2 regions of the Nonomuraea sp. bgisy101 genome follow, and region 1 is predicted to be linked to the other one. Evidence: riboswitches for the same ligand, from Rfam matches in the RefSeq annotation. Region 1 holds a riboswitch; the other holds the start of a gene.
What was found. Region 1 has a riboswitch for glycine ahead of gcvP (aminomethyl-transferring glycine dehydrogenase). Riboswitches for the same ligand answer to the same signal wherever they lie in the genome.
Positions count from the first base shown of each region.

Region 2: it holds a riboswitch for glycine, as region 1 does, so the genes downstream of both, gcvT (glycine cleavage system aminomethyltransferase GcvT) here and gcvP (aminomethyl-transferring glycine dehydrogenase) in region 1, are expected to answer to the same signal.

Region 1 covers NZ_JBYITD010000005.1:167,269-182,021, reverse strand. Annotated here, with positions in the region: gene AC3EO4_RS11525 (AMP-binding protein) at 1-351, shown strand, start outside; gene AC3EO4_RS11520 (hypothetical protein) at 403-723, shown strand; gene AC3EO4_RS11515 (RNA polymerase sigma factor) at 895-2,232, shown strand; gene AC3EO4_RS11510 (DmpA family aminopeptidase) at 2,512-3,579, shown strand; gene AC3EO4_RS11505 (hypothetical protein) at 3,686-4,063, opposite strand; gene AC3EO4_RS11500 (TetR/AcrR family transcriptional regulator C-terminal domain-containing protein) at 4,234-4,806, shown strand; gene AC3EO4_RS11495 (DUF5999 family protein) at 5,047-5,244, shown strand; gene AC3EO4_RS11490 (alpha/beta hydrolase family protein) at 5,248-5,829, opposite strand; gene AC3EO4_RS11485 (hypothetical protein) at 6,036-6,377, shown strand; gene AC3EO4_RS11480 (hypothetical protein) at 6,361-7,188, opposite strand; gene gcvP (aminomethyl-transferring glycine dehydrogenase) at 7,361-10,201, opposite strand; glycine riboswitch at 10,350-10,441, opposite strand; gene AC3EO4_RS11470 (MerR family transcriptional regulator) at 10,476-11,096, opposite strand; gene AC3EO4_RS11465 (bifunctional nuclease family protein) at 11,290-11,760, opposite strand; gene ftsR (transcriptional regulator FtsR) at 11,995-12,621, opposite strand; gene AC3EO4_RS11455 (double zinc ribbon and FHA domain-containing protein) at 12,645-13,148, opposite strand; gene AC3EO4_RS11450 (sugar phosphate nucleotidyltransferase) at 13,353-14,753, opposite strand, start outside.
Region 2 covers NZ_JBYITD010000008.1:327,460-342,212, reverse strand. Annotated here, with positions in the region: gene gcvH (glycine cleavage system protein GcvH) at 14-403, opposite strand; gene gcvT (glycine cleavage system aminomethyltransferase GcvT) at 400-1,485, opposite strand; glycine riboswitch at 1,519-1,614, opposite strand; glycine riboswitch at 1,615-1,712, opposite strand; tRNA gene AC3EO4_RS18085 (tRNA-Leu) at 1,762-1,845, opposite strand; gene bcp (thioredoxin-dependent thiol peroxidase) at 1,925-2,398, opposite strand; gene AC3EO4_RS18075 (DUF3618 domain-containing protein) at 2,506-2,835, shown strand; gene AC3EO4_RS18070 (amino acid deaminase/aldolase) at 2,837-4,024, opposite strand; gene AC3EO4_RS18065 (DUF6286 domain-containing protein) at 4,125-4,733, shown strand; gene AC3EO4_RS18060 (hypothetical protein) at 4,733-5,227, shown strand; gene AC3EO4_RS18055 (LysR family transcriptional regulator) at 5,294-6,244, shown strand; gene AC3EO4_RS18050 (M28 family peptidase) at 6,339-9,458, shown strand; gene AC3EO4_RS18045 (hypothetical protein) at 9,613-10,173, shown strand; gene AC3EO4_RS18040 (VOC family protein) at 10,339-10,788, opposite strand; gene AC3EO4_RS18035 (hypothetical protein) at 10,951-11,460, opposite strand; gene AC3EO4_RS18030 (sensor histidine kinase) at 11,617-12,786, shown strand; gene AC3EO4_RS18025 (response regulator) at 12,783-13,454, shown strand; gene AC3EO4_RS18020 (ABC transporter ATP-binding protein) at 13,638-14,387, shown strand; gene AC3EO4_RS18015 (ABC transporter permease) at 14,384-14,753, shown strand, end outside.

The DNA of each region.
Region 1 (14,753 bases):
CTCGGCGCCATCGAGAACGGCAGGCTGCGCGTCCTCGGCCGCGCCGACGACGTGATCAACACCGGTGGCGAGAAGGTCGTCGCCGCCGCGGTCGCGGGTGTCCTTGCCCTGCATCCCTTGGTCGCGGACGTGGCGGTGGTCGGTCGTCCGCACCCGGAATGGGGCGAGGCGGTCCTGGCCGTCGTCGTGCCCGCCGACCCCGCCAGCCCGCCCACTCTGGACCAGTTGCGCGCCTACTCCCGTGATCGGCTCCCGGCCTATGCCGCCCCGCGTGAGCTGCGGCTTCTGTCCGCACTTCCCCTGCTGCCCAATGGTAAAACCGATCTCGCGGCACTTCAGACCGGAACCTGACGGCCGCCGGATGCGTCTTATAGGAGCAGCTGGAAGAAGGAGGAGACCTTCATGAACCCAACCCGCAGGACGTGGGTGTCCGCGGCGGCCGTCGGCGTGATCGTCGTCGGTGGCGTCTATGTCGCGGCGGCCGCCTCGGCGGGCAGGCTCGAGAAGGTGAGTCAGGAGACGAGGGCCGTGGTGAACACACCCGCGCCGTCCGACCAGCCCGCTGAGACGAACACCACTACCGACGACGACACGGTGGTCTCCCACGAGGTCAACCAGGACCCGCAGGCGGCCGTCGACTACTGGACCGACGCACGCATGGAAGGCGCGGAGCCGATGCCCATGCCGGAGGCCACAGGCAAGCTGAACGACGTGGACGACTAGGCGTTTCACGTCCGACGGGCGGCCGCCGGCTTCGGCGGGCGCCCGTTTTTTCATCGTGCCCGGGAACAAATGGCCGCGGACGGCGTTATTGATACTGGTGCGACGAGCGGCCAGAGCCGCCCCACCACAAACTTTCTACTGACTGCGACTCCGTATGGAGGAGGTGTCCTCATGCCCCGAACCGCCGTGGCGACCTCGCCCGCGACCCTCGACCAGCTCCTTGACCGAGGGCGAGCTCAGGGTCACCTTTCCCTGGCGGAGCTGCGGGAAGCATTTGCTGTAGCGGGGATCAGCCCGACCGAGGGCCGTTCCATCCTGCGTGAGCTCACGGAGGCCGGGGTGAGCCTGGCCGCCGAGAACGAGCCCGCGCTCGGGAAGGCCACCAGCGCGAAGAAGGCGACCACCACGCGCAAGAAGAGCACGACCACCAAGACGACCACCGCCAAGGCGCCGAAGCAGGCGAAGACGGTGGCCGCCGACACCGTACCCGAGCAGGCCGACCGGCCCGCGGAGGATGTCGAGGCGCCCGAGGACCTGGAAATGGCCGCGGAGGACGCGGACATCGAGCAGGAGACGCTCGACCTCGACGACAACCAGTCGGTGATGGGCGACTCCGTCCACACCTACCTCAAGTCGATCGGCCGCCGCACGCTGCTGACCGCGGCCCAGGAGGTCGACCTGGCCAGGCGGATCGAGGCCGGCCTGTACGCCGAGTACAAGCTTGACAGCGACCCGAGCATCTCCCCCGCCTACCGCGACGACCTGGAGATGGTGATCGAGGACGGCAAGCGCGCCAAGGACCACATGCTGGAGGCCAACCTCCGTCTGGTCGTGTCGGTGGCCAAGAAGTACACCGACCGCGGCATGGCCCTGCTGGACGTCGTGCAGGAGGGCAACCTCGGCCTGATCCGCGCGGTGGAGAAGTTCGACTACACCAAGGGCTTCAAGTTCTCGACGTATGCGATGTGGTGGATCAGGCAGGCGATCCAGCGCGGCTTCGCCGACTCGGCCCGCACCATCAGGCTGCCCGTCCACGTCCTGGAGATGCTGTCGAAGCTGTCGCGTGTGGAGCGCGACATGCACCAGCGTCTCGGCCGCGAACCCACGCCGGAGGAGCTGGCCGTCGAGCTGGACAAGACGCCCGACCAGATCGAGGAGCTGCTGCGCACCAGCCGCCAGCCCATCTCGCTCAACGCCACGATCGGCGAGGACGGCGAGACGACGATCGGCGACCTGATCGAGGACGTCGACTCCCCCGAAGCGTCGGAGATCGTCGACCGCCAGCTCCTGGGTGACCAGCTGCGCGGCGTCCTGGACAACCTGTCGCCCCGCGAGGCGCGCATCATGGCGCTGCGGTTCGGCCTGGTGGACGGCAAGCCGCACACCCTGGACGAGATCGGCAAGCACCTGGGCCTGACCCGCGAACGGATCCGCCAGCTGGAGAAGGAATCCCTGTCCAAGCTGCGCCATCCGAGCAACACTCGCCCCCTGCTCGACTGGGCGAGCTAGCCACCGAAGCGAACGCCCGGCACCACCCGTGAGGTGCCGGGCGTTCTTCGTGCGCGCGGCAGGCCCACGCGCCCGCCACGGGCGTCCTCGGCGCCGGCCACGGGGGACGCGCCGGGCAGCGGGTACGGGCCGAGGCGAGGCAGGGGCCTTGCCGTGATCGGCAGGCGTGCCGAAGAATGCGGATGTGGCCCGGCCGGCCTCGACGAGCTGCCCCGGGGCGACCGCTTCTCCACCACGAGGATGACGACGGCGGCCATCCCGGAGACCGAGGAGAGCCCTATGAGAGCCCGCGACCTGCCGATCACCCTTGACGGTCGCCCAGGCCGCTGGAACGCGATCACCGACGTGCCCGGCGTCGAGGTCGGCTACGTCACCCTGACCGAGGGAGGGGCCCGCACGGGCGTGACCGCGATCCTGCCGAGGGGCAGGGACGGCGTCGGCGTGCCGTGCGCGGCGGCCACCCACTCCCTCAACGGCAACGGCGAGATGACCGGCACCGCGTGGATCGAGGAGATCGGCGCGCTGACCCTCCCCGTCACGATCACCAACACCCACGCGGTCGGCACCGTCCACCGGGGAGTGATCGACTGGGTGGCGGGCGCGCACCCGCGCCTGGCCGCCGAGTGGCTGCTGCCGGTGGTCACCGAGACGTGGGACGGCTACCTCAACGAGATCAACGCCCCGCACGTCCGGCCGGAGCACGCCGCCCAGGCCATCGAGGCCGCCGCGTCGGGCCCTGTCGCCGAGGGCAACGTCGGCGGCGGCACCGGAATGAACTGCTACTCGTTCAAGGGCGGTTCCGGTACGGCCTCGCGGCTGGTCGAGCACGGCTCCGACACCTGCACGGTGGGCGTGTTCGTGCAGGCGAACTTCGGCAGCCGTCATGAGCTGACCATCGCGGGGCACAGGGTCGGGCCCCTGCTGCTCGACGACGACCCGATGGGCACCACGAACTGGTACGCCCCCTCGGGCGCCGGCTCGGTGATCGCGGTGATCGCGACCGACGCGCCGCTGCTCCCCGGGCAGTGCAAGGCGCTGGCCCGCAGGGTGCCTCTGGGCCTGGCCAGGACCGGCACGACGGGCAGCCACTTCTCCGGGGACATCTTCCTGGCCTTGTCCACGGCCAACGCGGGCGCGCTGACGAGCGGCTTCGTCACCGAGGAGGACTACCAGAGCCTGCGGTTCGTGCCGTGGGGGCGGCTGGACCCCTTCTTCGCCGCCGTGGTGGAGGCGGTGGAGGAGTCCGTGCTCAACGCCCTCACCGGGGCGGAGGAGATGACCGGCAGGAACGGGCACCGCTCCCCCGCGCTGCCGATCGCCCGCACGATCGACCTCATCACGTCCTGACACGCGAAGCGCACGCCGCCGCGGGGACAGCGTGCGCACTCGTACGGCGGCGGAACCGGGTGCGCCCGGTTCCGGCAGCGGAACCAGACGTGCCAGGAGCGCCCGGTCAGCGGGCGGAGGGCACCAGGCGGGGCAGGGTCGGGATGCCGGTGAGCCTGTTCTCCTCGCGGAGCGTGCGCAGCTTGTCGACCTCGGCGGTCCAGCGCGCGCCGTCGGGCGTGGCCTTGGCCTTGCGGCGGGCGATGCGGTCGTCGTAGGCCTTCACGCCGAACGTGGAGCGCTGACCCGCCTCGGCCGCCCTCAGGGCGTCGGTGAGCGCCTTGTCGAACAGCAGGCCCGCCGCGCGCAGCTCGAACTCCGGAGCGTCGGCCTCGCGCAGGTCGTGCACCACGGACTCGGCCTGCCTGGCCTTCTCGATCAGTTCGGGGAAGCTCTTGGAGATCTCCTGGTCGGCGTGGAAGCGCACCTCGGCCTCACGGCTCACACGCGGACGGAAAAACGCCATCGGACAGCTCCCTTTCACTCGTTACGACCGGTAGCGTACGCGGTCCGGCGCCCGAACACCCACTCGGGTGACCACACCCGGGCCGTACGGCATCCCATGGCTTCGACACGCCCATGGGGAAACAGGTGACCGCCTTTACAAAGTATGGCATGGTGATCTCCATGCCGGCCAAGCGACCGCCCGTCCCGCTGTCCCGCGAGCGCATCATCGACGCCGCCCTCCACATCGCCGACGGCCAGGGCCTGCGCAGGCTGACCATGCGCAGGCTCGGCGACGCGCTCCAGGTGGAGGCCATGGCCATCTACCACCATCTGCCCCGCGGCAAGGAGGCGCTGATGGACGCGCTGGCCGAGCACGTGACCGCCATCCAGGTCGATCCCGCCACGAGCTGGCAGGAGACGGCCAGACAGTGGTGCAGAGCGCAAAGAGAGGCCCTCAGGGAGCACCCGGGAGTGCTCGCGCTGGCCCTGACCAAACCCCCCAAAGGGGCTACGGCGATCGCCATCATGGAGCAGGTCGAGCAGTTGACGGACGCTGGGCTGACCGAGGCCGCCGAAGCCGTGCGCACGATGCGCGCGTTCGTCTTCGGCAGCGTCGCGGTGGAGGTCCAGCAGTCGGGCTGGGCCGACCCGGAGCGCGACACATGGACCCGCCGCGACGAGCGCGCCGACGCCGACTTCGAGCGCGGCCTGGAGGCGATGCTGCGAGGACTGGCCTCATAACCCAGGGTTTACCAGCCCGTCGGCGTGTCGACGTTGGTCCGTTATCTTGTGTAAGGCACCCTGTGTCGTGGGTCACATGGTCTGAACCACCCCCGGGGATCCTCCTTGAATCGTCCGAACGGGCTATGTCGGAAACTGTGACGCACGCCGCACACTTGGCGCAGAATACGAAACAGCCCAGAGCCGCTCCCCCGCCGCTTCCAGCGAGGGAGCCACCCAAGAGATATCGGAGGCACGCCGATGTGCCCGCACGACCCGGCCTGTCCGTCTGCTGAGGCGCCCGACCGCGAGGCCGCACGCACGCTCGCGTCGCACCCCGAGCAGGGATGGAGCCTGCTGTGCAACGGTGTGGTCCTGTTCGAGGACACCGGGGAGCTGCTGCCCAGCGGCGACGTCATCGCCCCCCACAGGCCGTTGCCGCTGGTCGGCGCCGCCTGACCGTCAGTACCGCCCCGCGAGCCAGTCGGCGACCACCTCACCGACCTTCGCGGGGTCCTTCTTGAGGTCGTGCCCCTCCCCTCGCAGCACAACCAGGCGTGCCGCGTCGGCGGCGTCGGGCACCCCGAAGGGATCCCTGTCCCCGTTCACGACCAACACGTCCACCCCAGCGCCCCGCAGCTCGTCCGCTCGCGACTTTTCCGGCTTTCCCGGTGGGTGCAGGGGGAAGGCCAGCGCCACGACCGCGTCCGCGCCCGCCGCCTCGGCCGTACGGCACGCGACCCTGGCCCCGTTGCTCCTGCCGCCCTGGACGAGCGGGATCCCCGGCCAGCGCCCGGTCAGCTCCTTGATGACGGCCAGCCACGCCTCGTCCTGGCGCACGGGCGAGCCCGGCGCCCTGGCCCCGGCCCGCCTGAACGGCTGGGTCACCCTGGCCACCGTGGCCCCCATGGCCGTGGCCGCTTCTCGTACGGCCAGCAGGTCGGGCGCGTCCACGCCGCCGGCCGAGCCGTGAGTGAGGACCAGCAGGAACCTGGGCCGCTCGACCTCGTCGACGTCGACCAGTGCCGCCCCCCGCGGCGTCATGATCTCCACCCTCCCACGGTAGCCGCCCGGGCCTTTCCCGCTCCGCACCGACCCACACCCTCGGGCTTGGACGTCGGCGTCCTCGGCAGGGGCGCCCGGGAGTCCCGGGCGCGGCGCGGGAGTCAGGGTCGACCCTCATGGCGGGGCGGGAGGGATCCTTCCGGGGAAGGATGGCAGCGCGTCGGACGCCGTGGGACATTGGCCGCATGTCTGAGATCCGTGACGAGCTGCGAGCCACCCTTGAGACCCGCAAGGACCTGGGTCCCGACTATGAGGCCGCCCTCGTCGAGTCCTTCGTCGCCAAGCTCGACGCCACCATCGCCGAGCGGGTCAGGGCGGAGGTGAGCGCCCAGCGCCCGTCCAAGAAGAAGAAGGGCGACAAGGGCGCCGCCCCGATCGCGCCCATCGCGCTCGGCTCCATGGGCATGGCCATCCCCCTGTCGGCCATCGCCGGGGGTCAGGCGGGCTTCGCCGGCCTGGCCCTGGTGTGGATCTGCATCGTCATCATCAACGTGGCCGCCGCCGGCGCCCTCATGCGCCGGGACTGAGGGACTCCGCGTCGAGGTCGCGGTGGAGTCGCAGGCGCACCTGCGCGGCCAGTTCCTCGTCGGGGTGGGTGAGGCCGTAGTCCCAGACGCGCTCGGCGTCGTCGGCGCGCCCCCGTAGCGGCAGCGTGCGAGCGAGCAGCTCGATGGCCAACGCGCTGGTCTCCGCCTCCTGGCTGAACTCCACCGCGCCGGCGAACTCGGCGCACGCCAGTTCGAGGTGGGCGATGCCGAGCAGGACCCGCAGCCGCCCCTCGTGCGCGCCTTCAGCCAGTGGCAGCGCCTCGACGAGCACCGCGGCCGCCTCTCCAGGCTCGCCGCCGTCCAGCAGCAGCTCGGCCAGCTCCTGGGCGGCGCGGGAGCTCAGGTCGGGGTCGCCGACCGCGATCGCCGCCCGCAGCTCGCGCTCGGCCTCCTCCTCTCCGGTGGCCAGGTGAGCCAGCGCGAGATGCGCCAGGGGAAGATAGGCGGCCGTCCCGACGCCGATGACGGCCTGCCACGCGCCCCTGGCCTGCTCGGCGTTGCCCTCCCGCTCGAAGCCGCGCGCGAGGTGGCAGGCGGCCTGCGCGGCGTACTCGGGGTGTCCCGTGGCCAGCGCGGCCCGGGCGGCGGTCCTGGCGCCCGCCAGGTCGCCCCGCTCCTCCAGCACCACGGCGAGCCCGACGGCGGCCTGCGCCCTGTCGTGACCCTCGGGGTCGGCGGACAGCTCCGCGAAGATCGCGGCCGCGCCTTCCAGATCGCCGCTCTCTGCGAGACGGCGGGCCCGCTCGAGCGGGCCGGTGGTCAGCGGGGTGTCGAGCTCGGGGGACGTCAACAAGGCTCCTTCGACGGCGACCAACCGATGGCGATCAACGTCGAGCCTAACGATTTCGGGCCGCCGCGTCGCCCGACATGACCATCCTGTGCACCGGTGTTGGCTCCGGCCCGACGAAGCCGGACGGGCGGCCTTCCGTGGGAAGGCCGCCCGTCCTCGGTCGCTCGATCGGTCAGTCCTCGTACGCCGACAGGGGCGGGCAGGCGCAGACCAGGTTGCGGTCGCCGTAGGCCTGGTCGATCCTGCGCACGGGCGAGAAGTACTTCCCGTCGCGCAGCCCCTGGACGGGGTAGGCGGCCTCGGTCCGCGTGTACGGGTGCGTCCACTCGTCGGCCACCAGCGACTCCGCGGTGTGCGGGGCGTTGCGCAGCGGGTTGTCGGTCTTGTCGTAGGAGCCGTCGGCCACCTTGGCGATCTCGCCGCGGATGGCGACCATCGCCTCGACGAACCTGTCGATCTCGGCCAGGTCCTCGCTCTCGGTCGGCTCGATCATGAGCGTGCCCGCGACGGGGAAGGACATGGTCGGCGCGTGGAAGCCGTAGTCGATCAGGCGCTTGGCCACGTCGTCGACCGTGACGCCGGTCTCCTTGGTGATCTGGCGCAGGTCGATGATGCACTCGTGGGCGACCAGGCCGCCACGCCCGGTGTAGAGCACGGGGTAGTGCGGGGCCAGGCGCCTGGCGAGGTAGTTGGCCGACAGGATGGCCTGCTCGGTGGCGGCCTTGAGGCCCTCACCGCCCATCATCCTGACGTAGGCCCACGAGATCGGCAGGATCCCGGCCGAGCCGTACGGCGCGGCCGAGACGGGGCCGACGGGCGAGCCGTTGTGCAGCGGGTGTCCCGGCAGGTAGGCGGCCAGGTGACCGCGGACGGCCACGGGACCCACGCCGGGCCCGCCACCGCCGTGCGGGATGCAGAAGGTCTTGTGCAGGTTGAGGTGGGAGACGTCGGCGCCGAACTCGCCCGGCTTGGCGAGACCGACCAGGGCGTTGAGATTGGCCCCGTCGACGTAGACCTGGCCGCCCGCCTCGTGGACCTTGGCGCAGACCTCGGTGATCGTCTCCTCGTAGACGCCGTGCGTGGACGGGTACGTCACCATGATCGCGGCCAGCGTGTCCGCGTGCTTGGCGATCTTGGCGTCGAGGTCGGCCAGGTCGACGTTGCCGTCGTCGTCGCAGGCCACGACCACGACGCGCATGCCCGCCATGACGGCGCTGGCGGCGTTGGTGCCGTGCGCGGAGGAGGGGATGAGGCAGACGTCGCGGTGGGTGTCGCCGTTGGCGCGGTGGTAGGCGCGGATGGCCAGCAGCCCGGCGAACTCGCCCTGCGAGCCCGCGTTCGGCTGGATGGAGACGGCGTCGTAGCCGGTCACCTCGGCCAGCCAGCCCTCCAGCGTCTCGACCAGCTCGACGTAGCCGCCGGCCTGCTCGACGGGCGCGTAGGGGTGGATGCCCGCGAACTCGGGCCAGGTGATGGGCTCCATCTCGGTGGTGGCGTTGAGCTTCATCGTGCAGGAGCCGAGCGGGATCATCGACCTGTCGAGCGCGATGTCCTTGTCCTGGAGCCTGCGCAGGTAGCGCAGCATCGAGGTCTCGGAGTGGTGGCTGTGGAAGACCGGGTGGGTGAGGTAGTCGCCTTCCCTGACCAGTTCCCCGGGCAGCGCGTCCTCACCGGCCAGGTCGGTCAGCGAGACGCTCACGCCGAACGCGGCGGCGACCTGCTCCAGGTGGGCCAGGGTCGTCTTCTCGTCGCAGGCGATCGAGACGTGGTCGGCGTCGGCCGCCCACACGTTGATCCCGCGCTCGGCGGCGGAGGCGACGACCTGGGCGGCCCTGCCGGGCACGCGGGCCAGCACGGTGTCGAAGAAGACGTCGTGGACGACCTCGACCCGTCCCCCGCGCAGGGCGGCGGCGAGCGTGACGGCCATGCGGTGGGTGCGCTGGGCGATGCGGCGCAGCCCCTCGGGGCCGTGGTAGACGGCGTACATGCCGGCGATGACGGCCAGCAGCACCTGGGCGGTGCAGATGTTGCTGGTGGCCTTCTCCCTGCGGATGTGCTGCTCGCGGGTCTGCAGGGCCAGGCGGTAGGCGGGGTCGCCGTCGACGTCCACCGACACGCCGACGAGCCGTCCCGGCATCTGCCGCTGCAGGCCCTCGCGGACCGACATGTAGGCGGCGTGCGGCCCGCCGAAGCCGAACGGCACGCCGAAGCGCTGCGAGGAGCCGATCGCGATGTCGGCGCCCAGGTCGCCGGGGGCGGCGACCAGCGTCAGCGACAGCAGGTCGGCGGCGGCCACCACCAGCGCGTTGTGCGCGTGGGCCGCCTCGGCCAGGGCGCGGAAGTCACGCAGGCGGCCGGAGGCGCCCGGGTACTGCACGAGCACGCCGAAACACTCGGGCAGCTCGCCGTCGAGGGAGTCGACGACCAGCTCGATGCCCAGCGGCTCGGCCCTGGTGGCCAGGACGGCCTTGGTCTGGGGCAGCGCGTCCGCGTCAACGACGAAGACGTTGCTCTTGGACTTGCCGGCCCTGCGCGCCAGCGTCATCGCCTCGGCGGCGGCCGTGGCCTCGTCCAGCAGGGAGGCGCCCGCCACGTCGAGGCCGGTCAGATCGGAGACGACGGTCTGGAAGTTGAGCAGCGCCTCGAGCCTGCCCTGGGAGATCTCGGGCTGGTAGGGCGTGTAGGCGGTGTACCAGCCGGGGTTCTCCAGCAGGTTACGCCTGATCACGGCCGGGGTGATCGTGTCGTAGTAACCCAGGCCGATCATCGAGGTGAGCACCTTGTTGCGGTCGGCCAGCGCCCGCAGCTCGGCGATCACTTCGGTCTCGCCGGCCGCGGCGGGCAGCCTCAACTGGTCCTTGGCCCTGATGGCCTCGGGCACGGCGACAGCCACGAGGTCGGCGACCGACTCGAAACCGACCGCCTCCAGCATCTTGGCCTGCTCGGCGTCCGAGGGACCGATATGACGGGTCGCGAAAGGCGGGGCAGCGAGGTCGCTGAGGGGCTCGGTCATGGATCTGCCTCCCAAGGCTGATGGAGAGCGCACGGGCTTATGCCGGGTCTCCCCCTCTGTCATCAACCTGAGAGGTTCGCCCGCGATTCCGCGGGCTTGCACCGTCGGTGAGACGCGCCTGGCTGGCGTGCCTGCTTTCCAGAGTTGCCTCACCCGAGCGGTACTGGATGCCTGAGAGATTCCGGGGAGGGTTGCTCCTTCGGCGCCCCGGATGCCCGGGGACTCTCCCGCACGGGGTCGTCAGCTACAGGCCTAGGCTACCAGCGTTCGGGGATCAGCCCAGTCGGCGAGCCTTGCGGCGCTGGGCCAGTTCGTCAGCGGGATGGTCGGCCGGGACGGTGTCCTCGACCGCCGCCCGTTCCCCCGGCAGCTCCGCGAGCGATCCCTCGACTTCGCGCCAGACCCTGCCCAGCGCGATACCGAACACTCCCTGACCGCCTTGCAGCAGGTCGATGACCTCGTCGGCCGAGGTGCACTCGTAGACGCTCACTCCGTCGCTCATGAGCGTGATCCTGCTGAGGTCGCCGACGCCCCTGTCTCTCAGGTGCTGGACGGCGGTGCGGATCTGCTGGAGCGACACGCCGGTGTCGAGCAGCCGCTTGACGACCTTGAGCACCAGGATGTCGCGGAAGCTGTAGAGGCGCTGGGAACCCGAGCCCTGAGCGGCTCTTATCGTGGGTTCGACCAGGCCCGTGCGCGCCCAGTAGTCCAGTTGCCTGTAGGTGATGCCGGCCGCCGCGCAGGCCGTGGGGCCGCGATAGCCGATGTCGCCAGGCAGAGTCGTAGGCTGCTCGTCGAAGAGCAGGCCCTGCTCACCCGCACGCTGGCGCGCACTCTCGCGCCGCACCGGGTCTTCCTGGCCGGCCGTCTTTCCCTCGCCGCTGCTGACCGCCACGCGGACCTCCGGCTTTCTCTCATCCCGTGGTCTGATCTGGGGGTTCGCAAAGGACAACCACAGGTTTCACTTGCACCGTAGGACCGTGACCATCCGCAGTCAACGATCCGGCTCGGCGCGTCGTGAAGCGTAAATGCAGTGAAATGCGTACCCCAGGTGTCGGCCAAGGGTACGAGCCTTCACGAAGGGAGTCCTACCCAGCGCGTCCGAAGTCCTCGGGCGTGATGGTGTCAAGGAACTCCCTGAACTTCTCCACCTCATCCTCCTGGTCATCAGGGATGATCACCCCGGCCTCCTGCACGACCTCCTCGCTGGCGAAGATCCGCGCACCGGTGCGCAGTGCCAGGGCGATGGAGTCGGACGGGCGCGCGCTGACCTCGACGCCGTTGGAGAACACCAGATCGGCGAAGAAGATCCCATCACGCAGAGCGACGATGTTGACCGCGCGCAGGCCGACGCCCAGCGCGCTCAGCACATCCCTGAACAGGTCGTGGGTCAATGGCCTGGGCGGCGGCTCCTCCGCTTGGGCAAGGGCGATGGCCGTGGCTTCGGTCATTCCTATCCAGATCGGGAGAAACCTCTCACCCTGCGCCTCCTTGAGCAGAACGATCGGCTGATTTGTGGGCATTTCAACGCGAACGCCCACTACCTCCATCTGCAACACGGGCTGCTCCGAATTCACGATCCATGGGCCGGAATCTTCCGCACTTCAACGTAACACCCACTGGGTAAGTAATATCCCTGCCCCTGAGGCTCCCAGCCAACCTACCCGCCTCCGTGATCCCTTCGCTCACCGCCTCCACCCCCTGCGGCGTCGGCGGAGCGGGCGTTCGAAACTCTCGCAGCGGCCGCGCGGGAGCGCGCCGGACGTGTCCCGAACGGGTATGGCGGCCGGGACTCAGCCGCCGAGAACAGAGCGGACGGCGGCCCGCAGAAGGGCGGCGTGCAGGTCGAGGAGCTGCCCCGACAGCTGTCTGGCCGTCTCGCCGGCCTCGCCGATGGCGCCGGGGGCGCGCCGTTTGAGAATGGGGGCGACGGTCTGCTCGACCAGACCGGCCTCGCGCTCGGCCGCGGCCTTGACCGCGCGCAGGTGCCTGGCGTGCAGGCCGTACTTGGCCAGGGAGCCGACGCTGCGGGCCACGTTCAGCGCGTCCTCGTCATAGCGCCTGGCGACCGGCGCGAGCAGGCCGTAGTCCTCGAGCTCGGTGAGCGTCTCGTCGTCGAGCCCGCTGGCCTCCAGCAGCTCGGCGCGGCTGAACCTGACCTCCTTGGCCTCGGGCAGGGCCCGCGGGCGGCCGAGCTCCTCGGCCATCTTGTCCTTGATGACGCGCAGCGGCAGGTAGTGGTCGCGCTGCTCGGTGAGGATGAAGCGCAGCTGCTCCACGTGCATGTAGGTGAACTTGCGAAACCCGGAGGGGCTGCGCTCTGGCTCGATCAGCCCCTCGCTCTCGAGGAAACGGATCTTGGAGATGGTGACATCGGGGAAGTCGCCCTGCAGCAGGGCGAGCACCTCCCCGATGCTCATGTGCGACCGCGCCGCCTGGGAGCTCATGCGCCCCGCGTGAGGAAGACGAGGCGGAACTTGCCGATCTGCACCTCGTCGCCGCTGTGGAGGGGAACCTCCTCGATGCGCTCCCTGTTGACGTAGGTGCCGTTGAGGCTGCCGACGTCGCGGACGGTGAAGGCGCCACCGGGATGCCGGTAGAACTCCACGTGCCGCCGCGAGACCGTGATGTCGTCGAGGAAGATGTCGCTCTCGGGGTGCCTGCCCGTCGTCGTCAGGTCACGGTCGAGGCGGAAGCGGCTGCCCGCGTTGGGGCCGCGTGTCACGACGAGCAGCGCCGCGCCGGGCGGGAGTTGCTCGACGGCGGCCCGCTCGGCAAGGAGGGCGTCGGCCGTCTCCGCCTCATACGCCTCGATTCCCGCGACGGAGATCGTCGAGGTGGTGTCTCCCGAGACCTCATGTCTGGTCAGCGGCGACCCACACCGGGAGCAGAAACGGGCATCCTCGGGGTTGGCATGACCGCACTGCGTACAGTAGACGTACGGCATCTATCGGCTCGGCCTCCTACCGCGAGAACGCGGCGACGGTTGATCAGGACGCCCCACGCCTCTCGCTCGTTCACGATTGCGAATGCCGCAACTTACGCTGATCACTGGCAAAGGTCAAGGCGGGACGCCGCACGGCGGTTCGGACGGTGACAAAGTTACCGCCGAGCCGCCCCCAAGGTCCATGCCGCCGCGCCACTTGTGTTGTCACGTTCCTGCGGCCTGCTCCACGACGCGCGCCCATCTGTCAAGGAATGCCTCTGCTGTGTCGAAATCGTGCGCTTCGGCCCACAGGTCGGTGGCGGGTTCCGAGGCGGCGGGCAGGATGAGAGCCCAGCGCCCGTCGTCCCCGACGACCCGCACGCCGTCGGTGGTGTCGACGCGGAAGCCCTCGGCGGCCTCGATCACCGAGCGCATCACCGCCCCCTTGGTGGCCCACGGCGTCGGGACCGTCCGCTTGAGCAGCTTGGCCTCCGGGATCCGCGCGTCGATCTGGCTGAGCGTCAGACGGGTGCGGGCCACGAGGCCGAGCAGGCGCAGGAAGGCGGCCAGGCCGTCCACCGTGGGCCCGAACTCCGGCACGATGAAGCCACCCCTGCCGTCACCCGCGAAGATCATGTACGGCTTGGCGGCCGCGGAGGTGAGCGCGTCGAGCGAGGTGGAGGTCCACTCGACCTGGACGCCGTGGAAGCGGCACACCTGCTCGGCCACCCTGGTCGTGGTCACCGGGAGCGCCACCCTGCCGCGGCGGCGTTCGGCGGCGACCAGGTCGAGCACCACCAGCAGCGCCCGCTCCTCGCTGATGAGCTGGCCCATCTCGTCGACCAGGGCGATGCGCTCGCCGACGGGGTCGAAGCGGACGCCGAAGGAGGCGCGTGAGGAGCCGACGAGTTCGGAAAGGCGCTGCAGGTCGCGGCGGCGCTCGGCGAGCGTCTCGGTGGGCGAGGCGGAGTCGAGTCTGGCGTTGACGGTCAGCACCTCGACGCCGAGACGGCCGAGCAGGGTGGGCAGCACCACCGAGGCGGTGCCGCCCGCGCAGTCCACGACGACCTTCATGTCGTTGACGCCCGTCATGTCGACGCAGCGCAGCAGCTCCTGCGCGTAGTCCTCGACCGCTCTGGCTGGGAAGCTCAGCTCGGCGATCTCGCCGGGGAAGGCTCTGCGGAACTCCTGGCGGGAGAAGACGCGTTCCAGCTTGCGCTGTGCGGTGGGGCTGAGGTCGGCGCCGTGGGAGTCCATGAAGACGATGTCGACGCTCTGCGGGTCGCCGGAGGTGGTGCGCAGCGCGATGCCGCCGCTGGCGGGCCTGCGGGAGGTGTGGAAGCGGGCCACGGGCAGCGGCATGGCCTCCAGGTCGAGCACGTCGATGGCGCCCGCGGTCAGCGCGCTGATCACGGCGCGTTTGAGCGCCCTCGCCGCGCGGGAGGAGTCGCGCGAGGTGATGACCTGGTCGCCCTTCTTCAGGGTGGTGGCGTAGGCGCTGGCCAGCCGGACGCAGAGCTCGGGGGTGATCTCGACGTTGACCAGGCCGCTGACGCCGCGGGGGCCGAACAGGCTGCGCTGGCCGCGCGACTCCCAGATGACGCTGGTGTTGACGACCGCGCCCGC
Region 2 (14,753 bases), on a different contig from region 1:
CCGGCGGGGTGTGTCAGTTGTCGCCTGACGTGAGCGCGGTGTACTCCTCCGCGCTCAGCAGGTCCTCGGGGTCGCCGGACATGCGGACCCTGAACATCCAGCCCTCGCCGTACGGCTCGCTGTTGACCAGGTCGGGCTTGTCCACCACGGCCTGGTTGACCTCGACGACCTCACCGGCCACCGGGGCGTAGATCTCGCTCACGGACTTGGTCGACTCGACCTCACCGACGGAGTCACCGGCCTCGAACGTCGCCCCGACCTCGGGGAGCTGCACGTAGACCACGTCGCCCAGCGCCTCGGCCGCGTAGGCGGTGATGCCCACCGTCACGGTCAGGCCGTCGTCGAGGCCGCCGACCCACTCGTGCTCCTTGGTGTAGCTCAGGTCGTCAGGGATGGTGCTCACTTGTTCCTCCTGTAGAAAGGCAGCTCAACCAGGTCCACAGCCTCGTGACTGCCCCGGATGTCAACGGTCAGACCTTCTTCTATCCCAGTGTCCACGTACGCCATCGCGATGGGCCTGCCGAGGGACTGCGACGGGGCGCCGCTGGTCACCTCTCCCACGACGGCACCGTCCTTGGTGACAGGGAATCCGTGGCGCGGGACCCTGCGGCCCGTCGCGACCAGGCCGACGAGGCGGCGGCGCGGCGGAACGTCCTTGGCGGGCTCGAGCGCGGCCCTGCCGACGAAGTCGCCGGGCTTGTCGAACTTCACCACGCGGCCGAGCCCCGCGTCGAACGGCGTGAGCGAGACGTCGAGCTCGTTGCCGTACAGCGGCATGCCGGCTTCGAGGCGGAGCGTGTCGCGGCTGGACAGACCCGCGGGCATGATCCCGTACGGCTCGCCCGCCTTGGTCAGCGCGTGCCACAGGGCGACGGCGTCGGCGTTGCGGACGAACAGCTCGAAGCCGTCCTCGCCGGTGTAGCCGGTGCGGGCGATGAGCGCCTCGGCGCCGGCGACGGTGCCGGGCAGGCCCGCGTAGTACTTCAGGCCTTCGAGGTCGGCGTCGGTGAGGGCGGAGAGGATCTCCTGGGCGCGCGGGCCCTGGACGGCGATGAGCGCGTACTGGTCGGAGCGGTCGTCGACGACGGCGTCGAACCGCTCGGCGCGCTCGGTGAGCCGGTCGGCGACCATGAGGTAGTTGGAGGCGTTGGCGACGACCATGAACTCCTGGTCGGCCAGCCGGTAGACGATGAGGTCGTCGAGCACGCCGCCGCTCTCGTTGACGATCATCGTGTAGCGGGCGCGGCCGGGCGCGAGCGCGGACAGGTGTCCGACGAGGGCGTAGTCGAGCGCCTCGGCCGCCTGCGGCCCGGTAACGAAGATCTCCCCCATGTGGGACAGGTCGAACAGCCCGGCCCGCTCGCGGACGGCGTTGTGCTCGGCTGACTCGCTTCCGTAGCGCAGCGGCATGAGCCAGCCGGCGAAGTCGGTCAGCGTCGCACCGAGACTCTCGTGTACGTCGCGCAGCGGTGTCGGTCGGGACATTGTTCGCACCTCAGAATGGGTCGGATGCCAGGATCCTCCCCCTCTGTCATCGGTGCCTGAGAGCTTCGCCCGGGTTTGCCGGACTTTCACCTTCGGCGAGGCCCCGCAGGCCTGCTTTCCAGAGGTCACCTGGCCCGCGCGGTCCTTTGCCTTGAGAGGTTCGCGGGGAGGGCTTGCTCCTTCAGGGTTCCTGGCCGGATGCCAGGACGCTCTCCCGCGTGGGTTCATCGGTGTCTGTAGGCAAGAGTAGTACGGATTGGCCCGCCAAGGGAAAGGTGCGGGCGGGGGGACTCGAACCCCCACAGTGTCTCCACCAACAGGACCTAAACCTGCCGCGTATGCCTATTTCGCCACGCCCGCGCATCCGCCATCAGCTTAGCGCCCGGGCAGGGGCGGAGACACTCGTTTGCGATCAAGCCCGCGAGCTTGATCGAAGACGTCAGGCCAGCCCCAGCTTCTTCTTCAGGCCCGCCACGTGCCCCGTGGCCTTCACGTTGTAGAGGGCCTGCTCGATCTTCCCGTCGGCGTCGATGACGAACGTCGAGCGGATCACGCCGACGACCTCCTTGCCGTACAGCTTCTTGGCGCCGTACGCGCCGTAGGCCTTGTGGACCTCCAGGTCGACATCCGACAGCAGCGGGAAGGTCAGCGCGTCGCGCTCGGCGAACTTCACCAGCTTGTCCGTCTTGTCCTTCGACACGCCGAGCACGACGAAGCCCTCGTCGGTCAACCGGCCGAGGTTGTCGCGGAAGTCGCACGCCTGCTTGGTGCATCCGGGCGTCATCGCGGCGGGGTAGAAGTACAGGATGACGCGCTTGCCGCGGTAGGCGTCGAGGGAGACGGCGTCGCCGCCGGCCACGGGTAGCGTGAAGTCCGGAGCGGCGTCTCCCGGCTGGAGCTTGGTTTCGGTCACGGGCTCAACCTAACCAATCGGCGGGACACATTTCGCCCTCGGCCTTCGCCCGCTGTGCCGTACGGCGATGCGACCTGACAGACTGATCACCCTGAGAGAGGAGAGCCATGGCCGACACCGACCCTGATGAGCTGGAGCGCAAGATCGCCCAGACGCGCGCCGAGCTCGCGCAGACCGTCGACGCCATCGCCGACAGGGTCAGCCCCAAGCGGGTGGCCCAGCGGGGCGTGGAGGAGGTCAAGTCAAGGGCCGAGCATTTCGTGGCGTCGGTCGGCGACCTCGTGGGGGTCACACCCAAGCCGGTGCGTTTCGGCGACGAGCCCGAGGACGTGTGGGAGGACGAGCGGCCGATCGGCACCGCGCTGATCGCCGTGGGCGCGGTGCTGGTGGTGGGCGCGGCGATCATCCTGTGGCGCGGCAGGCGCCGCAGGAGGTGAGTCAGAGGAAGGTCTTGCCCTCGCCCCTGTAGGTCGGGACCTCCTCGACGACCTTGTCGCCCTCGATCAGCAGCAGCGTGGCGAAGCGCTCGCACAGCTCACCCGCCTTGGCGTGGCGGAACCACACCCTGTCGCCGACCCGCAGGTCCTCGGCGGGCTGGCCGAGCAGCGGGGTCTGCACCTCGCCCGCGCCCTCGTCGCTGGAGTAGCGCAACCCGGCCGGCAGGTACGGCTGGGGCAGCCGCGAGGGGCCGGGCGCCCCCGAGGCGAGGTAGCCGCCGCCGAGCACCGTCACCACACCGAGCGCCGGACGCCGGACGACGGGCAGCGCGAACAGCGCCGCGGGGCGACCGCTGAAGCCGCGGTAGAAGTCGAAGAGCCGGGGGTGGAAGAAGCCCGAGCCTGCCGCGCACTCGGTGACGGCCTTCTCCCTGACCGTGCGATCGACGCTGCCGGTGCCGCCGCCGTTGACGAACTCCAGCTCGGCCAGCTGCCTGACGGCGTTGACGACGCGGCCGCGCCGTACGATCAGCTCGCGGGCCGAGCGGGCCTGCATCAGCCTGATGACGCGGGCGAAGGCCGCGTTGCCCGGCGGGTCGTCGCCCACGCCCGCGATCTGCGCCTCGTAGGCCATGAGGCCGACCAGGCGGAAGGCGGGCCGCTTGGCGATCTCGGCGGCCAGGTCGGCGGCGTGGACGGGCTCGCGGACCGGCGAGCGCAGCGCGCCGGCGCGGAACCGCCCGCCGAAGGCGACGTACCCGGCGTCGAGGTCGAGGCAGAGTCGCAGGACGGGACCGGCGTCATGGATCGCCGACTCGATGAAGTCGAGGTGCTCGACGGAGTCGACCATGAGAGTGATCTCCCGCGCCGCCTCCTCGGAGGCCGCCAGCGCGGCCAGCGCCGCCCTGTCGGCGGTGGGGTAGGCGACCAGCACGTCGGTGAAGCCGTGCGAGACCAGCCACAAGGCCTCGGGCAGGGTGAAGGCCATGACGCCGCGGAAGCCGTCCATGGCGAGGATGCGCTCCAGGATCGGGCGCGAGCGGACGGACTTGCTCGCCACCCTGATCGGCTTGCCGCCGGCCCGGCGGACGAGGCTCTCCGCATTGGCGCGCAACGCCTCCAGATCGAGGATCGCGAAGGGCGGCTCGAACTCGGCGGTGGCCCTGTCGTAGCGCTGGCGGTCGTCCATAGAAGCAGGGTAATACCGATTTTCGTCGGCAAAGATCCCGTAAACCGGCGGCGGGGAAGGCTTTATGGCCTGGCGGGTCCCTGTACCTCTGGTCGGTGTGATGACAACACTCCAGGAGCGCCTGCCTGGCGGAGCCGCTCTGGGCGAGCGTGAGACGCCCCGCCGCAGGGCGGCCAGAGTGCTCAGACCTGCGCGTACCCCCGCGGGCGTGGCGGTGGCCTTCACGCTGTCGGCCGGGCTGGCGCTGGTGTCGGCCGAGATCCTGGCCACGCTGATGGGCGGCAGGCTCGGACTCGTGCCGGTCGACGAGGTGGTCGCCATGGCGGCCGCGACCCCATGGTCCGACCCCGCTCTGATGCTGGGAGCGCTGGGGGTGGCCGCCACGGGCCTGGCCCTGCTGGGGCTCGCCCTGGTGCCGGGCAGGTGCAGGCTGGTGGCGCTGGAGACCGCCGACCCGAAGATCGTCATGGCCATCACCAGGACGGGGTTGCGCAGGACGCTCAAGTCCGTGGCCGAGGACGTCGACGGGGTGCGCAGCGTGCGCGTGCGGCTGCGCCGCCGCCTGATCGAGGTCGCCGTCGTCTCCGACGCCGAGCGGTCAGGCGAGATGCTGCGCAGGACCGGCGCCGCCGTCGGCGAGCGGCTGAACGGGCTCGGCGCGATGTGCGCGGGCGAGGTCGTGGTGCGGCTGCGCAGGAGGGGGCTCTGATGCGGCAGTACTCCGGCAACAGGATCGGTCTCGGCGTGGTCGGCGCGGTGCTGCTGGGCGCGGGCGTCTACGCCTACCTGCGCGGCGGCGGCGAGCTCGGCAAGGGCAGGAACACCATGGTCCTGGAGGCCGACCTCGACGGCTTCGTCGCCGCGCACCCCTTGATCTCGTGGGGGCTGGCGCTCGCACTGGTGCTGGCCGCCATGCTGGCCACCCGGTGGCTGTTCATGGCGCTCGGCTGGGGCAGGCTCGGCAACCGGTCGGGCACGGGTACGGCCCTGCTCTGCGTGGGGTTGAAGGACGTGGACGGGATCAGCCGTACCAGCGTGCGGGTGGTGGGTGAGGACCGGCTGCGGCTGGCGGTGACCTGCCCCGTCACCGCCGACGTGGGCGCGGTGGTGACCAAGCTCGACCGCGAGATCGTCGGCAGGGTCCGCCGCGACATCGGCGAGGACGACATGGGCGCGATCGTCCGCGTGCACGTCCGTCGCTGACGTGCCCCCGTGGCCGCCACCTGATTGGGCCTTACTGGAAAGCTTCTTTACTTTTAAGCTCGCGGTGTGGACCTTGAGGTTCGTCACCTGCGGGTGCTGTGCGCCATAGCGGACACGGGAAGCATCTCCAAGGCGGCCGCGACCCTGGGCATGTCGCAACCCGGCATCGCCGCGCAGCTGCGCAGGATCGAGCGGATGGTGGGCGGCCCGCTGTTCGACCGCTCGCACGACGGTGTGAGCCCCACCCCGCGAGGCGAGTGGCTGCTGACGCGCTCGCGCTCGCTGCTGCCCGCCTTCGACGAGCTGCGGCGCGACGCCGCCCGCTACGCCACGCCGCCCGGCGGGCCGCTGCGGATCAGGGTCGGGTGCGCGCCGACCCGGCTGGCCATCTACCTGGCCCGCAGCCTGGATCGGCTGCTTCCAGGCGCGGAGGTCAGCCTGCGCACCGAGGCGACGTTGGACCCGCTGCCCGGGCTGCTGGAGAGCGAGCGGATCGAGTTGGCCACCCTCGACGACTATCCGGGGCACGAACTGGTCGCTCCGCGGGGCACGCGGTACGCGGTGATCGCCACCGAGCCGCTGTTCGTCGGGCTCTCCTCCCGCCACCGCCTGGCGGGGGCCGAGGAGGTCGAGCTGCGCGACCTGGCGGGAGAGGACTGGGCGCAGCCCGCGCTGCTGGAGTCGGGGCCGCGCGAGCACATGCTGACGACCTGCGCCGAGCACGGCTTCACGCAGCGGGTCGCCTACGGGGTGAACCTGGAGGTGGCGCTCGACCTGATCGGCGAGGGCAGGTGCGTCGGGCTGTTCCAGGCGACCGCGCCCGCGAGGGACGGCATCACGATCAGGCCGCTGCGCGGCGCCCCGCTGCGCTTCCGGCACCTGCTGGGATGGCACGAGAAGGGTCCGCTGGCGCCGCTGGCCGACGACCTGGTGCAGACGGTGACCAAGACCTACTGGAGCGAGGCGCGGCGCGCGCCGGCGTATCAGGCCTGGCTGAAGCGACACGGGCGGATATAACGCAAAATTATAGGAAAATGTTGGGTTACTAAGGCTTTTACTCTCGCGGTCAACTTGGGGCAACTCCCGCCTAGACCCCCCGAGGAGCACGAGAGTGAAACCCACCCTCCGGCTGGGTGCCGCCGCCACGCTCGCGTTGGCACTGGTCATGACCACGACCGCGGCGGCGGATCCGCCCACCCCCGCGGAACGCCGCAACGCCGTCTCCGCCGCCCAGAGCGCCCTCCTGGCCAACAGCGAGGCCCTCTTCGCGACCCCCGACGACGACTTCACGCTCGTCTCCTCGGTCAGCGGCGTGCGCGGCCTGCAGTACCTCACCTACGCCCGCACTCACGCGGGCCTGCCCGTCTACGGCGGCGACGTCGTCGTCGCCACCGACGAGTCCGGCCAGGTCGTCCAGCAGGTCACCACCGGCCAGCGGGCCAGGCTCGCCGTCCCCGACGCCGCCACCGTCAGCGCGGGGCAGGCCGCGCTGACCGCCCGCAAGCGCGTGCCCACGGTGTCCGCCGTCGGCACGCCGACCCTGTCGATCCACGCGGCGGGCGAGCGCCCCCGCCTCGCATGGGAGGTGGTCGTCGAAGGGCTGACCGCCAAGGTGCCGAGCAAGCTGCACGTCTACGTCGACGCCGTCACCGGAACGATCGTCGACGAGTGGGACGAGGTGCGCGCGGGCACCGGTAACAGCTACTACAACGGCAACCCCGTGCAGATCGCCACCTCGCCCTCGTACTCCATGGTCGACCCCGGCAGGCGCGGCATCCAGTGCGGGGGGCAGAACGGCCAGGCCTACACCGGCACCGACGACAGCTGGGGCAACGGCACAGGGACCAACCTGGAGACCGCCTGCGTCGACGCGCTGTTCGCGGTCCAAAAGGAATGGGACATGCTGCGCGACTGGCTGGGCCGCCAGGGGATCGACGGCCGCGGCGGCGGCTTCCCCGCGCGTGTCGGGCTGGCCGAGGTGAACGCCTACTGGACGGGCTCCTACACCACCTTCGGCCGCAACTCCGCGGGCACCCAGCAGCTCACCGCGATGGACGTGGTCGGCCACGAGTTCGGCCACGGCATCTTCCACACCACGCCGGGCGGCCCGGGCAGCGGCAACGAGACCGGCGGGCTCAACGAGTCGACCGGCGACATCTTCGGCGCGCTGACCGAGCACTACGTCAACGAGCCCGCCAACCTCGACCCGCCGGACTACCTGGTGGGCGAGGAGGTCAACCTGAGCGGCTCGGGCCCGATCCGCAACATGTACAACCCTTCGGCGCTCGGTCACCCCAACTGCTTCCGCCTGCCCGCCCCCGAGGTGCACGCGGGCGCAGGACCGCAGAACCACTGGTTCTACCTGGTGGCGGAGGGCACCAACCCGCAGGGCAAGCCGGCCAGCTCCAGATGCGACAACGGCCAGGCGATCACCGGCATCGGCATCCGCAAGGCCGGCGAGATCTTCATGAGCGCCCTGAACACCAAGACCCAGCCGTGGACCCACGCCAAGGCGCGCGTCGCCACGCTCAACGCGGCCAAGACCCTCTACCCGGGCAGCTGCGTCGAGTTCAACGTCGTCAAGGAGGCCTGGTCAGGCGTCAGCGTGCCGCAGCAGACCGGGGAGCCGACCTGCCAGCAGGGCAGCGACTTCACGGTGGCGCTCGATCCGGCCTCGCGCACGGTCCAGCCAGGCCGGCAGGCGTCCACGACCGTGCGGACGACCGCGATCGGAACCGCACAGTCGATCACCCTCGGCACCGGCACCCTGCCGTCGGGCGTGACGGCGAGCTTCTCCCCCGCCACCATCACCGCAGGCCAGAGCGCCACGCTGACCCTGTCCACCTCCTCGGGCACCCCGGTCGGCACCCACTCCGTCAGCGTCCTGGCCGACGGCACGGAGGTCGACAGGCAGGCCGCGTTCTCGCTGACCGTCGGCACGCCGCCCGACCCCGGCACGCCCGACATCCCGGTCGCCAACATCACCGCGCACCTGAGCCAGCTGCAGAGCATCGGCCCGCGCCCCTCGCCGAGCACGGGATACACCTCCGCGCTCACCTACATCAAGGGCAAGCTCGACGCCGCCGGCTACACCACCCAGGTCCAGAACTTCACCTACGGCGGCGCCACCCACCAGAACCTGATCGCCGACTGGCCCGGCGGCCCCGGCAACCAGGTCGTCATGCTGGGCAGCCACCTCGACAGCGTCAGCGCGGGACCCGGACTCAACGACAACGGCTCGGGTTCCTCCTCGATGCTCGAGCTCGCGCTCACGCTCGCGGGCCGCAACCCCACCCTGACCAAGCACGTGCGCTTCGCCTGGTGGGGCGCCGAGGAGCTGGGCCTGCGCGGCTCGCAGCACTACGTGCAGACCAGCGGCGTGTCCGGGATCGAGGCCTACCTGAACTTCGACATGACCGGCTCGCCCAACCCTGGCTACTTCGTCTACGACGACGACCCGCAGTTGCAGCGGCTGTTCAACGACTACTACGCCTCCATCAACGTGCAGACCGAGATCGAGACGGCGGGCGACGGCCGCAGTGACCACGCCCCGTTCAAGAACGCGGGCGTCAGGGTCGGGGGCGTCTTCACCGGCGCCGAGGCGATCAAGTCGGCCGCCCAGGCGGCCAAGTGGGGCGGCACCTCAGGCCAGGCGTTCGACCGCTGCTACCACTCCGCGTGCGACACCTACCCGGCGAACGTCAACACCACGGCGCTCGACCGCAACGCGGACGCCGCGGCGTACGTGTTGTGGAAGCTCGCCGTCGGCGGCACCGCGGCCGACGACTACTCGGTGACGCTGAACCCGTCGTCGGCGACCGTCCAGCCGGGACAGACCGCCACGGCGACGCTCAGCACGCAGGTCACCTCGGGCGGCCAGCAGAGCGTCACGCTCTCGGCGGCCGGCGCGCCCGGCGGGGTGAGCGTCACCATCAGCCCGCAGACGATCACCTCGGGCCAGACCGCGACGGTGACGCTCGCCACGGCCTCGGGTACGGCGCCGGGGGCGTACCCGATCACCATCGAAGCCGACGGCGCCAGCGCCGACCACTCGGCCCGCTTCACGCTGACGGTCGGCGGCGACGGGGAGACCACGTGGGCCGCGTGGACGCCGTACACGGTGGGTGACGTGGTCGTCTACCAGGGCGTCAGGTACCGCTGCAGGATCAGCCACACCTCGCTGCCGGGATGGGAGCCGCCGAACGTGCCGGCGCTCTGGCTGCCCATCTAGGCCCTTTCTCAGCGGCTACGGCAAGCGGGCGGACGGCCACCGGGGTCACCGGTGGCCGTCCGTCGTTCACGCCTCCTCCAGCGGGACTCCGGCGGGCCGCCGTCACGTCATCCAGAAATCGCCATTACCGGATAAATCGGGCACCATATCCCCCATGCCCCGCAGGCCCCTCCTTTCCCTGGCGTACCTCGTCCCGGCCCTCACACTCGCCGCCACGGTCGTCGTCACCAGGACCGCCGACACCGAACTGGTCCTGCTCAACGACACCCTCGACCACCCCGTCCTGTTCGGTCTCGCCGCTCTCCTCCTCGGCGGCCTGGGCGTGCGCGAGCTGGTCAGGCCGACGCCATGGGCGCGGGCCGCCGTCGTGATCGCGACGATCGCGGGCATGCTCGGCTGGATGGGCTACGGGATCCGCTGGTCGGTCTTCACCTCCTACGAGGTGGCATCCGTGAAGGGGCCGGGCACGCTCACCCTGATCGTGCGGGAGCAGAGCGGCCTGTTCGAGAGCAGCATGGCGCTCAGCGTCCGCGACGGCGCGGGCCTGCTCAGCCGCGAGTGGTCGCTCGGCTGTCCCGACCTCGACCTCACGCGGGACGAACTTCACCTCGTCCGGTGGGCGGGGAGGAACAGGGTCGAGGCGCGCGTCCCCGGCGAGAGGCCCGTCGGCGTCGACCTGGACACCTCCGGCCGCCCCACCGGGGTGTGCGGCTAGCCCCGTTTTCCGCACGTGCCGCTTCGTCCCTGATACCCGTCCACACCCCGTCCTTCTCTTCCACCCAAGCCTCCCTCTCTTCCAGAAGGACCCAGGCAGAAAGTGCGGCGGAGGGCGAGGGATGCGGAGACACGGGATAGCCGTGATGACGTGCGGAATACGGCGCTAGACCACGTCGAACTCGTTCTGCTCGGGATCCATCATCGCCACCGCATAGTGATCAACCCCGGGCTGCGACAGCACCCGCACAACGGACGCCCCCGCCTGGACAAGCCGCTCCACCTCGGCGTCCACCCGCGCTTTCCGGGTCTCCAGCGGTACGTCCTCCCGCTTGCCGCCCACCTTCACATCCAGGTGGAACCGGTTCTTGACCACCTTGCCCTCAGGCACCTGCTGGAACCAGATCCTCGGCCCGTACCCCTCGGGATCGACGATGCTGTCGCTGCCGTCCCCCTCGCCCAGCTCGTCCTCCGGCACTCCGAGACTGCGCCAGTAATCCCGCCATGTGTCGAATCCACCCGGCGGCGGCTCCACCGTGTACCGCAGCGCGCCCGCCCAGAACCGGGCCATCCGCTCGGGTGCCGCACAGTCGATGACCAGCTGATAAGAAACCATGGCAGCCATCCTGCCGGACCCATCCGACAATTTGCTCGGCCTGCGCATGCCCCGCGACTGCGGCGCACGCTGTCTCGCCGGCCACGTCATACCGCGACGACGATCACCACAGCCACCCGATGATCTTCAAACGACCTCACGTGCGGAAAACGGGGTAGCCGGTCAGCCCGTCGGCGACGGCACCGGAGTGGGGAGGCCGGTCCTCGGCGGCAGGGACATCGTGGGGACGGGCGGCATGGGCTGCACGGGCGCCTGCCGGGGATACCTGTACCGGTACGGGGGCGCGCAGGCCGTGCCGCCGTCAGGGGTGTACCAGCAGTCGGCGGGCGGCTGCATGCCGTACCGGCCGGGTCCCTCCCAGTGGGACACGCGGTGCCGGTCGCCGTGGTCGGCGACCCTGAACAGGATCGCGACCGCACCGCCGCCGAGAAGGCCGCCGATCAGCAGTCCGATGAGCCCCGCGCCGATGATCTGGGCGTGCCGCTGCCGGACGAACGTCGCGAAGGTTTCGCGCGGAGGTGGCGGCGGTCCGAAGACGGGGCCATTCTGCGGAGGGCCGGACGGCGGTTCCGAGGGCGGGCCCGAAGGTGGTGATGGGGCGCTCTCAGGGTCCGGGCCGCGCGATGCTTCCTCTTCACCGCGCGGCCCTGCGGCGTGATCATGATCCGCCATCACGATCTCCCTTTACTCGCCCAGAGGGCGCTCCCAGAGATGACAATGCCCGACGCCCTATAAATAGCGCGTAAATGTGGCATGCGACCAGGGTCGTACATTGACCTCCGACTCCAGGGGGAAGGACGGCCACGAGGCGATACGTACAGTGAGGGAGTGTTCGGCAAGATTCGAGCGTGGTCGCAACGCCGCCGCATGCTCGTGGACGTCCTGTGGGTCACCCCGCTGATCGCGCTGTGCGCGGCCCTGGCCACGACCTACACCCAGTCGCCGGCCAACGCGCCCGTCGACCTGGTCGGCTACCTGCTCCTCTCGACGGCGCTGCTCGTACCCCTCTTCTGGCGCAACAGCCATCCGCGCTCCGTGTTCGCGCTCGTCTCGCTGACCAGCTTCGGGCAGTGGCTGGCAGGCGTCGACGCCTTCCCCGCCAACTCGGCGGTGCTCGTCGCGATGTACGCCATGGCCAGCCGATGCAGGTTCAGATGGGCGCTGGCGGCCGGCCTGGTCTCGGAGCTCGGCATCTTCCTCGCCCTCTCCCACTGGGACACCGTCAGCCTCGGCATGTTCCTGAGCTGCTCGTTCTTCGTGATCATGATCTGGCTGACCGGCATCTACGCCAACACGCGCCAGCGCTACCTGGAGGGCCTCGAGGAGCGGGCCGAACGCGCCGAACGCGAACGCGACCAGCAGGCCAGGATGGCGGCGGCGGCCGAGCGGGCCAGGATCGCCAGGGAGCTGCACGACGTGGTGGCCCACAACGTCAGCGTGATCATCGTTCAGGCCGACGGGGCGAGCTTCGCCATCGACAGCGACCCCGACCAGGCGCGGCAGGCCGTACACGCGATCTCCAAGACCGGCCGCGAAGCGCTGGCGGAGATGCGCCGCCTGGTGGGGGTGCTGCGCGACGACCCGGCAGGCACCGCCCCCGACGCCGCCGACTACACCCCGCAGCCGGGCCTCGCGCAGCTGGAGGACCTGGTGCGCGGCTCCGGCCTGCCGGTCGACCTGCGCGTCACCGGCACCCCGCACGAGCTGTCGGAGGGCGAGCAGCTGGCCGTCTACCGGCTGGTGCAGGAGGCACTGACCAATACCCTCAAGCACGGGGGGCCTGGCGCGAGGGCCACGGTGGAGATGGAGTACGGCATGCGCGAACTCGTGGTGCGCGTCACCGACGACGGCAGGGGCGCGGCCGCGCCCCTGAGCGAGGGTGGGCACGGCCTGCTCGGCATGCGCGAAAGGGTCTCCATGTACGGCGGAGCCGTCCAGGCCGCCCCCAGACCGGGCGGCGGCTTCGAGGTGCTGGCCAGGCTGCCGGTCGCCGCATGATCAGGGTCATGCTGGTCGACGACCAGCAGTTGCTGCGCGCGGGCTTCAAGATGGTGCTGGGCGCCCAGCCCGACATCGAGGTGGTCGCCGAGGCGAGCGACGGCGTCACGGCGCTGGAGCTGCTGAAGCAGGTCGAGGTCGACGTCGTCCTGATGGACGTGCGCATGCCCCGCATGGACGGCGTCGAGGCGACCAGGCTGATCGAGGGCCCGAAGGTGCTCATCCTGACCACGTTCGACCTCGACGAGTACGCCTACGCGGCGATCAAGGCGGGCGCCTCCGGCTTCCTGCTGAAGGACGTGCCGCCTTCCGACCTGGTGAGCGCGATCCGCTCGGTCCACAACGGTGACTCGGTGATGGCGCCGAGCGCCACGCGCAGGCTGCTGGCGAAGTTCGCCGCGCAGCTGACCACCGAACGGCTGCCCGACGGCAGCCTGCTGACCGCCAGGGAACAGGAGGTCATGATGCTGGTGGCGCGCGGGCTGTCCAACACCGAGATCGCCGGGCGGCTCGACCTGGCGGAGGCGACGGTGAAGACGCACCTGGGCAGGGTGCTGGCCAAGCTGGGGCTGCGCGACAGGGCGCAGGTGGTGGTCTACGCCTACGAGGCCGGGCTGGTCGTCCCGTCCGACCGGCTACCACCCCGACCTCAGGACCGGCTGCGGTAGCGGCCGATCCGGGACGGGCCCCTTGTGCGGGGCTTTCGTCGCGGGGACCGGATCGGTGGTTCGGCGGTTCCAGGGATGTCCCCCGGATCGGCCGAAAGGCTGATCCGGGTCATCTGAGGTGTGACAGGAAGTCCCTCCTCGAGTCCCAGGGAAAGCCGTCTTGTCCCTCATAGCGTCTTCTGCGTGACAGCGACACAGATATCCCTCAGGCCCGCCGTGGTGGCCACCGGACTGACGAAGACCTACGGACAGGGCGACACGCGGGTGCACGCGTTGCGCGGGGTGGACGTCTCGTTCGCCACCGGCGCCTTCACCGCGATCATGGGCCCGTCGGGTTCGGGCAAGTCGACGTTGATGCACTGCCTGGCCGGGCTCGACACGGTCACGAGCGGCCACGTCCACATCGGCGACGTCGAGCTGACCGGGCTCGGCGACAAGCAGCTCACGCTGCTGCGCAGGGACAGGATCGGCTTCATCTTCCAGGCGTTCAACCTGCTGCCGACGCTGACCGCCGAGGAGAACATCAGGCTGCCGCTGGAGATCGCCGGACGCCAGGCCGACACCGTGCTGTTCGACCGGGTCATTCAGACCGTGGGCCTGAAGGACAGGCTCGGCCACCGGCCGACCGAGCTGTCCGGCGGCCAGCAGCAGCGCGTCGCCGTCGCCCGCGCCCTGATCAGCAAGCCACAGGTGATCTTCGCCGACGAGCCCACGGGCAACCTCGACTCGCGCAGCGGTGCCGAGGTGCTGTCGTTCCTGCGCACCAGCGTCCGCGAACTGGGCCAGACCATCGTGATGGTCACCCACGACCCCGTCGCCGCCGCCTACGCCGACCGTGTCGTCTTCCTCCGCGACGGCGAACTGGTCAGCGAAGTGGCCCAGCCCTCGCCGCAGTCGGTGCTCGACACGCTGATGAGGCTGGAAGCCAAGTGATCAAGACGACCCTCGCAAGCCTGCGGGCGCATCGGCTGCGCCTGCTGCTCACCTCCCTGGCGATCGCGCTCGGAGTGGGCTTCATCGCGGGCACGTTCGTGCTCACCGACACCATCGAGGCCGGGTTCGCGCAGAAGGTCACCGCGGACGCCGAGAAGGTGGCCGTCGCCGTCCTGCCGAAGCCGGGCGCGCAGGCGCTCCCCGAGAAGCTCGTCGAGCGCCTGCGCGGTCTCGACGGCGTCACCGACGTCCAGGGACAGGTGCGCGGCAACGCCCCGCTGCTGGGCAGGAACGGCAAGACGATCGGCGACCTGCCGACCACCGCGATCTCCGCGACCACCCGCACGACGATCACGGACGGCGCCG